DNA from 2 places in the Halobacteroides halobius DSM 5150 genome. Region 1 is predicted to be linked to the other one. Evidence: riboswitches for the same ligand, from Rfam matches in the RefSeq annotation. Region 1 holds a riboswitch; the other holds the start of a gene.
What was found. Region 1 has a riboswitch for thiamine pyrophosphate ahead of thiS (sulfur carrier protein ThiS). Riboswitches for the same ligand answer to the same signal wherever they lie in the genome.
Positions count from the first base shown of each region.

Region 1 (3,422 bases):
TAACATCAGAGTCTTTTTTAATCCTAGTTGCAATTTATGCTACAGCTAGAATTATTGGTAAAGTTGGAGGTGCTTCTTTAGGAGCTTGGCTATCGGATGCTCCTGATAAAGTGATAAAGTATATAGGAGTAGGTTTATTGCCACAAGTAGGACTGGCGATTGATTTAGCGTATACTGTACAACGAGAATTTGTTCATTTTTCAGTGGGTGGTTATAAATTTGGGGTGTTAGTCTTTAATGTTTTATTATTTACTACTGCTATTACAGAAATTATTGGCCCTTTATTAACTGAATATGCACTTAGTAAAACTGGAGAAATGCATAGCTAATGATTGCTCTAGAGCAATCATTAGCCTCCTAAAGTAACATCTTGTTTAGCATACCATCTTAGAGCATCATAAAAATCTTCTTTTTTAAAGTCTGGCCAATAACTATCTACAACGTAAAAATCTGAATAGACTGATTGAGCGGGCAAAAAACCACTTAATCTTCTTCTTTCTCCCCAACGAATTATCAAATTAATTCTAGATACATTTTGTGATTTTAAAGAAGATATAATACCTTTTTTTGATCTGCTCTCATTTTGATTTAAATTACTTAAATCCCAATGCCAGCCATAATTAATTAAGAAATTAACTTTAAGTCCTCCTGTACCACATTTTTTTCTTTCTTTAGTATAAGGGATTAGTTCTTTAGGAAACATAGGAGTTTCTGTATTACCAACTACTAAAATTGAAGCATCTTCTCTAGAAATCATTTTAACTGCTTCTACACATGTTTTTGAAAAAGCTTTTGTTTGTACAGCAGGACGCTTAGTATTATCCATAGTAAAGCCATAAAAGGTTAATTCTTCAACCCCTTCTTTTTGACATAACTTAAATAGTTCTAACCCTGGGCCAAGGCCATAAGTATATCCTTCTTCTTTATTTAAATTATGTTTTTGGGCCCATCTTCTGTTACCATCAGGTATAACTCCAATATGTCGTGGAATTCTCATTTTATACTCCTCCTCACTAATGGTATTATTCTCAGCGATTTCCTTAATTATTCTAATTTTTAAAAATCTCGCTAAAAGATTGCAATAACTAAAAGAATACTATATAATATAAACAAAATAGAATATAAAGCTAGGGGTGCCTTAATTAGGCTGAGAGAAGCTAAACTTCAACCCTATAACCTGACCTAGGTAATACTAGCGTAGGGAAGCGAACTGATAATTTATCAGTACATATAAAAAGACTTCCTTGCGTTTGCAGGGAAGTCTTTTTAATTTTGTGACTTATTAAAATCGGAAGAAAGGAGGAAAAAATGAAAGTAATCTTAAATGGAGCAGAAGAAAAGTTAGAAGAAGAAATTGCTTTGCTTGATTTTTTAACTACTAAAGAATTAGAGTTAGAAAGACTAGTAATAGAGTATAACCAAGAGGTTATACAACAAGAGGAATGGGCCAATGTCACTTTAAAAAATGGCGACCAATTAGAAATACTAAGATTTGTAGGAGGCGGATGATATATGACCAATAAATTGATTATAGGTGATAAAAGTTTAGATAATAGGTTGTTTACTGGCACAGGCAAGTTTTCTAACCAAGAAGTAATTCCTAAAACGATCAAAGCAACAGATTCTCAAGTAGTGACTATGGCTTTAAGAAGAGTCAATTTTGATACACCACAGAAAAATGTAATTAATTATATTCCTGATGAGTGTACTTTATTACCTAACACTTCTGGAGCTAGAAATGCTGAGGAAGCAGTTAGAATAGCGAAAATTGCTCAAGCAGCTGGATGTGGAAACTGGATTAAAATAGAAGTAATATCTGACAATAAGTATCTATTGCCAGATAATCAAGAAACAATAAAAGCTACAAAAATGCTTGCTAAAGAAGGTTTTGTGGTGCTACCTTATGTAAGTCCTGACCTTATGGTAGCTAAGAAGTTAGAAGAAGCTGGTGCAGCAGCAGTAATGCCTCTGGGAGCACCGATTGGTTCTAATAGAGGCCTTAAAACTAAAGAGTTAATTAGAATTTTAATTGATGAAATCAATTTACCAATTATTGTTGATGCAGGAATTGGTAAACCATCACAAGCAGCTGAAGCTATGGAAATGGGAGCTGATGCTGTACTTGTAAATACTGCTATTGCTACTGCAGATGATCCTGTTGCTATGGGCCAAGCTTTTAATCAAGCTGTAAAAGCAGGTAGACAAGCATATCTAGCAGGAACAGGAAGAACAAATGATAAAGCCCAAGCTTCATCACCACTAACAGGCTTTTTGGGGGACTAGTGATGAGTTATTATAATAAATATACTAAATTTAAAGATATTGATTTTAACAATTTCTTCAAGCAAGTAACAGCTAAAGATGTAAAAAAAGTTTTAACTAAAGAAAAATTAGCTAAAGAAGATTTTTTAACCTTATTAGCACCAGTAGCTAGTAATTATTTAGAGGAGTTGGCCCAGCGGGCTCATAAATTAACTATTCAACATTTTGGTAAAATAGTCTCTTTATACACTCCCATTTACATAACAGATCATTGTGTTAACCAGTGTAGTTATTGTGGTTTTAATGTAACGAATAACTTTAAAAGAAGTAAACTTAGTTTAAAAGAAGTAGAAAAAGAAGCTCAAGTAATTGCTAAGAAGGGGTTTAAAAATTTATTAATTCTAACTGGAGAATCTAGAAAACACGCATCAATTTCCTATTTAAAAAAAGTTATTAAAGTGCTAAAGAACTATTTTCCTTCCTTAGCTATTGAAATCTATCCTCTAACAACTGAAGGATATAAAGAGTTAATTGCTACTGGGATAGATGGGCTTACAATCTACCAAGAGGTTTATGACCAACAGATCTATGATAAAGTACATCTTAAGGGGCCTAAGAAAAATTATCATTTTAGATTAGATGCTCCAGAAAGAGGTTGTCAAGCAGGGATGAGAAAAGTTAATATAGGAGCTTTATTAGGACTTAATAATTGGAGAGAAGAAGCCTTTTTTACTGGATTACATGCTTATTATTTACAGAATAAATATTTAGAAACCCAAATCGGTCTATCTCTGCCTCGATTAAGGCCTCACTTAGGTTCTTTTCAACCTAACTCTATTGTAAATGATAGGAACTTAGTTCAAATTATGCTTGCTTTTAGGCTGTTTTTACCTAGGGTTGGGATTAATTTATCAACTAGAGAAAGTGCTCAATTAAGAGATAATCTACTACCTTTAGGAGTTACTAAATTATCTGCTGAGTCATCTACAGCAGTTGGAGGTTATACTAGTAGCAATAATGAAAAACAATTTGATATTTCAGATAAGCGAAAAATTAATACAGTAAAGCAAGTACTTTTAAATAAGGGATATCAACCAGTATTTAAAAGTTGGCAACGAATCTAATGGAGGAAATATAATGAACCAGTTTGAAGAAGAATT
Region 1 is NC_019978.1:1,303,406-1,306,827, forward strand. It holds gene HALHA_RS06415 (cation:proton antiporter) at 1-329, shown strand, start outside; gene HALHA_RS06420 (undecaprenyl diphosphate synthase family protein) at 350-997, opposite strand; TPP riboswitch at 1,120-1,221, shown strand; gene thiS (sulfur carrier protein ThiS) at 1,309-1,509, shown strand; gene HALHA_RS06430 (thiazole synthase) at 1,513-2,283, shown strand; gene thiH (2-iminoacetate synthase ThiH) at 2,286-3,386, shown strand; gene thiF (sulfur carrier protein ThiS adenylyltransferase ThiF) at 3,400-3,422, shown strand, end outside.

Region 2 (3,422 bases), 540 kb from region 1:
CGACTAACTATATCAGTTACTCGTCCTTCTTCTCTTAAATGGCGTAGTGTCTCTAGTGTTAGACCACAATGGACTGTAATAAAATCAACTCCTTGTTGGGCCTGGTCTTCAATTACGGCAAAAATATCATCTACAGTTAAATCAACGATAGCTTTATCCGCACTTAAAACCTCTACAGTTGCCTGATATAAAGGAACTGTACCTAAAGGGAGCTCACTCATAGCTAAAATCTCTTTTCTAGTCTGATTAATATCACCTCCAGTTGATAAATCCATTACTGCGTCAGCTCCTGCTTTAACAGCAACTTTTAACTTTTCTAATTCTTTATTAAGATTAGGATAATCTTCAGAAGTACCAAAATTAGCATTAATCTTTGTGGCTAATCCCTTACCAAAACCATTAGGAGATAAGTGTTGATGATTTTTATTAGCTGGGATTACAATAGTACCTTCTGCAACTCCTTGGCGAATAAATTCAACGTCAACCTCTTCTTTACTAGCCACTTGTTTCATCTCAGTAGTAATTTCTCCTGCTCTTGCCTTTGTCATCTGTGTTGTCATATTCTTAGCCTCCCCTATATAATTTACAATTAACAATTAATCATATAAACATAAAGCTAAAATTAATTGATATATAGTGGCACTTCTCAATTAGGCATTGTGTGGCTTTTTCCTTAAATAGTTTTTGTTCATTTCATTCCAGGAAAAATGAGATAAACCAAATCATAGATTTGCTTACTTATATCTATTTTACCTTTCATTCAAACCATATGAACAAAAACTATAAAACAGTCCAAAAGCCCCACAATACCTTTAATAATTGCTGGAGAGGGTTTCGCAACGACTCTTAAATTTTTTGTTAATAAGTCTTAGTGAACTGGAATAAAAATAAGGTTTGGGTTAGCTAATCATCTATTTTGATTAGCTTAACCTTATTTTTATGAAAGTAAGCTTAGACTTATTTTGAGAAATTTATCTAGTGAGAAATCCTCTCTCAGCAATCTAAAAGTTAAACTATATATCACTAATGTTACTCCTCGATTGATACAAAATGATCAACTGGGTTATTTCCTGCTCCTACTTGACAGCCTGATTTGATAGCCTTAGTAATATATTTCTTGCTCCTTTTAACTGCTTCTTCTATCTGATAACCTAAAGCCAGATTACAAGCTATAGCTGAAGACAAAGTACAACCTGTCCCATGAGTATCTGCTGTCTTAATTCTTGGTGTACTAAATTCATTAAATTTTACGCCATCATATAATAAATCTCTAGCAACCTTTTGCTTTTGATGGCCTCCCTTAACTAAAACATACTGTGCACCCAACTTATGTAATTCACTAGCTAACTCCTCTAAGCTGATATCTTCAGATAAATCTTTTCCTGTTAGCACTTTAGCTTCATTTAGATTAGGAGTAATTACTTTAGCTAAGGGGATTAAATCTTCTTTTAAATAATTAATCGCTTCTTTAGCTAATAATAAATCTCCACTAGTAGCTACCATTACTGGATCAACAACTAAATTAACAAGTTGATATTCCTTCACCTTTTGGGCAACAGTTTGTATAATCTCACTATTAGCTAACATCCCTGTTTTAACAGCAGAAAAATCTAAATCACTAACTACTGAATCAACTTGTTGGCCCACAAACCCTCCGCTTAATGTTTCAATACCTTGTACTCCTAATGTATTTTGAGCAGTCACAGCAGTAATTACAGAAGCTCCATAAACATCAAAAGCAGTTATGGTTTTTAAATCAGCTTGAACTCCAGCTCCCCCACTAGAATCAGAACCAGCAATTGTTAATACTTGCTTCATAATTAACACCTCCCAAACCTTAATCTTTACCAAAAAAATAAAAACACAGTCCCCTAAGGAACTGTGCCTTTGATTACAAAAAAGATATAGTAGACCTGTATACTAATCAAAAGCCACTTCCCTACGCTAGTATTATCTAGATCAGGTAGAAGGGACTAAAGTCTATACTCTATCTCAGCCCTAACGAGCGCCCCTAGTGGTAAGAATATGTAGTTGTTATTATCAGTATAATAAATTAATTTTACTTTTTCAATAAATTTTTGCTAAAAAGATTGATTCTTTACCAGGAATTATTATTACTTTAAAGAATAACTTATACAGCGGATTAAAAGCACAACCATCTTATATAGGGAGGAAATAAAAAATGGAAGCAATAAAAATAACTGATAATATCTATTGGGTAGGAGGTATTGATTGGGATCTTAGAAACTTTCACGGCTACTCAACCCAACGTGGTTCTACATATAATGCTTATTTAATTGTAGATGATAAAGTAACATTAATTGATACTGTTAAACATTACTTATATGATGAAATGATAGAGCGTATCTCGAAAGTAATTGATCCAGCAGAGATTGATTATGTAGTCTCTAATCATGTGGAGATGGATCACTCAGGTGGGTTATCTAAATTAATGAAAGTAGCTTCTGATGCTACAATAATTACTTCACCTAAAGGAAAGTCTGGGCTGCAAAAACACTATCAAGGAGATTGGGACTTTCAACTTGCTAAGCCCGGAGAAGAATTAGATTTAGGAAGTAGAAGCCTAAACTTTGTCTTTACGCCAATGGTTCACTGGCCGGATAATATGGTTACTTATTTACCAGAAGAGAAGATTTTATTCTCTAATGATGCTTTTGGACAACATTTAGCTTCTTCTGAAAGGTTTGATGATCAATATCCACTTGACATTATTCTTGAAGAAGCTAAGAAATATTATGCTAATATTGTTTTACCTTATGGTGCTCAAGTACAACGAGCTTTAGATACAGTTAGTGATTTAGATGTAGAGATGATTGCTCCATCTCACGGAATTATCTGGCGGGATAATATTACAAAAATTATTAAGCAGTATCAAAAATGGTCGGCTAATAAAACAGATGAAAAAGCAGTAATCATCTATGGTACTATGTGGGATTCAACAGAAGAGATTGCTTATGCTATTCAGGATGCTTTTGAAGAATCAAAGATTAAGACCCAAATGTTTAATTTAGAAACAAATGATAAATCTGATATTATGACAGAAGTAGCTACAGCTAAATATATCTGTGTTGGTTCACCAACATTAAATAATAATTTATTACCAAATGTATCAGCCTTCTTAACTTATATGAAAGGGTTGGCCCCTAAAGACAGATTTGGATTAGCTTTTGGATCTTATGGTTGGGGAGGACAAAGTATCAAACAAGTTAGTGAGATCTTAGAACAAGACTGTAATTTTAACGTACTTGATCAAATTAAAGTTCAATATATCCCTACAAAAGATAATCTAACAAAAATCACCAAACAAGTAAAAGAAAAAATAACTAAATAAAAATTTAAATTAAAAAGGGGAGGACTATTAATAGTCCTCCCCTAATAACTACAATTATTAATAATTCTTT
Region 2 is NC_019978.1:759,410-762,831, reverse strand. It holds gene thiC (phosphomethylpyrimidine synthase ThiC) at 1-560, opposite strand, end outside; gene thiD (bifunctional hydroxymethylpyrimidine kinase/phosphomethylpyrimidine kinase) at 1,030-1,818, opposite strand; TPP riboswitch at 1,920-2,023, opposite strand; gene HALHA_RS03825 (FprA family A-type flavoprotein) at 2,183-3,352, shown strand; gene rbr (rubrerythrin) at 3,410-3,422, opposite strand, start outside.
Region 2: linked by a shared signal. The riboswitch ahead of thiD (bifunctional hydroxymethylpyrimidine kinase/phosphomethylpyrimidine kinase) and the one ahead of thiS (sulfur carrier protein ThiS) in region 1 are both predicted to bind thiamine pyrophosphate.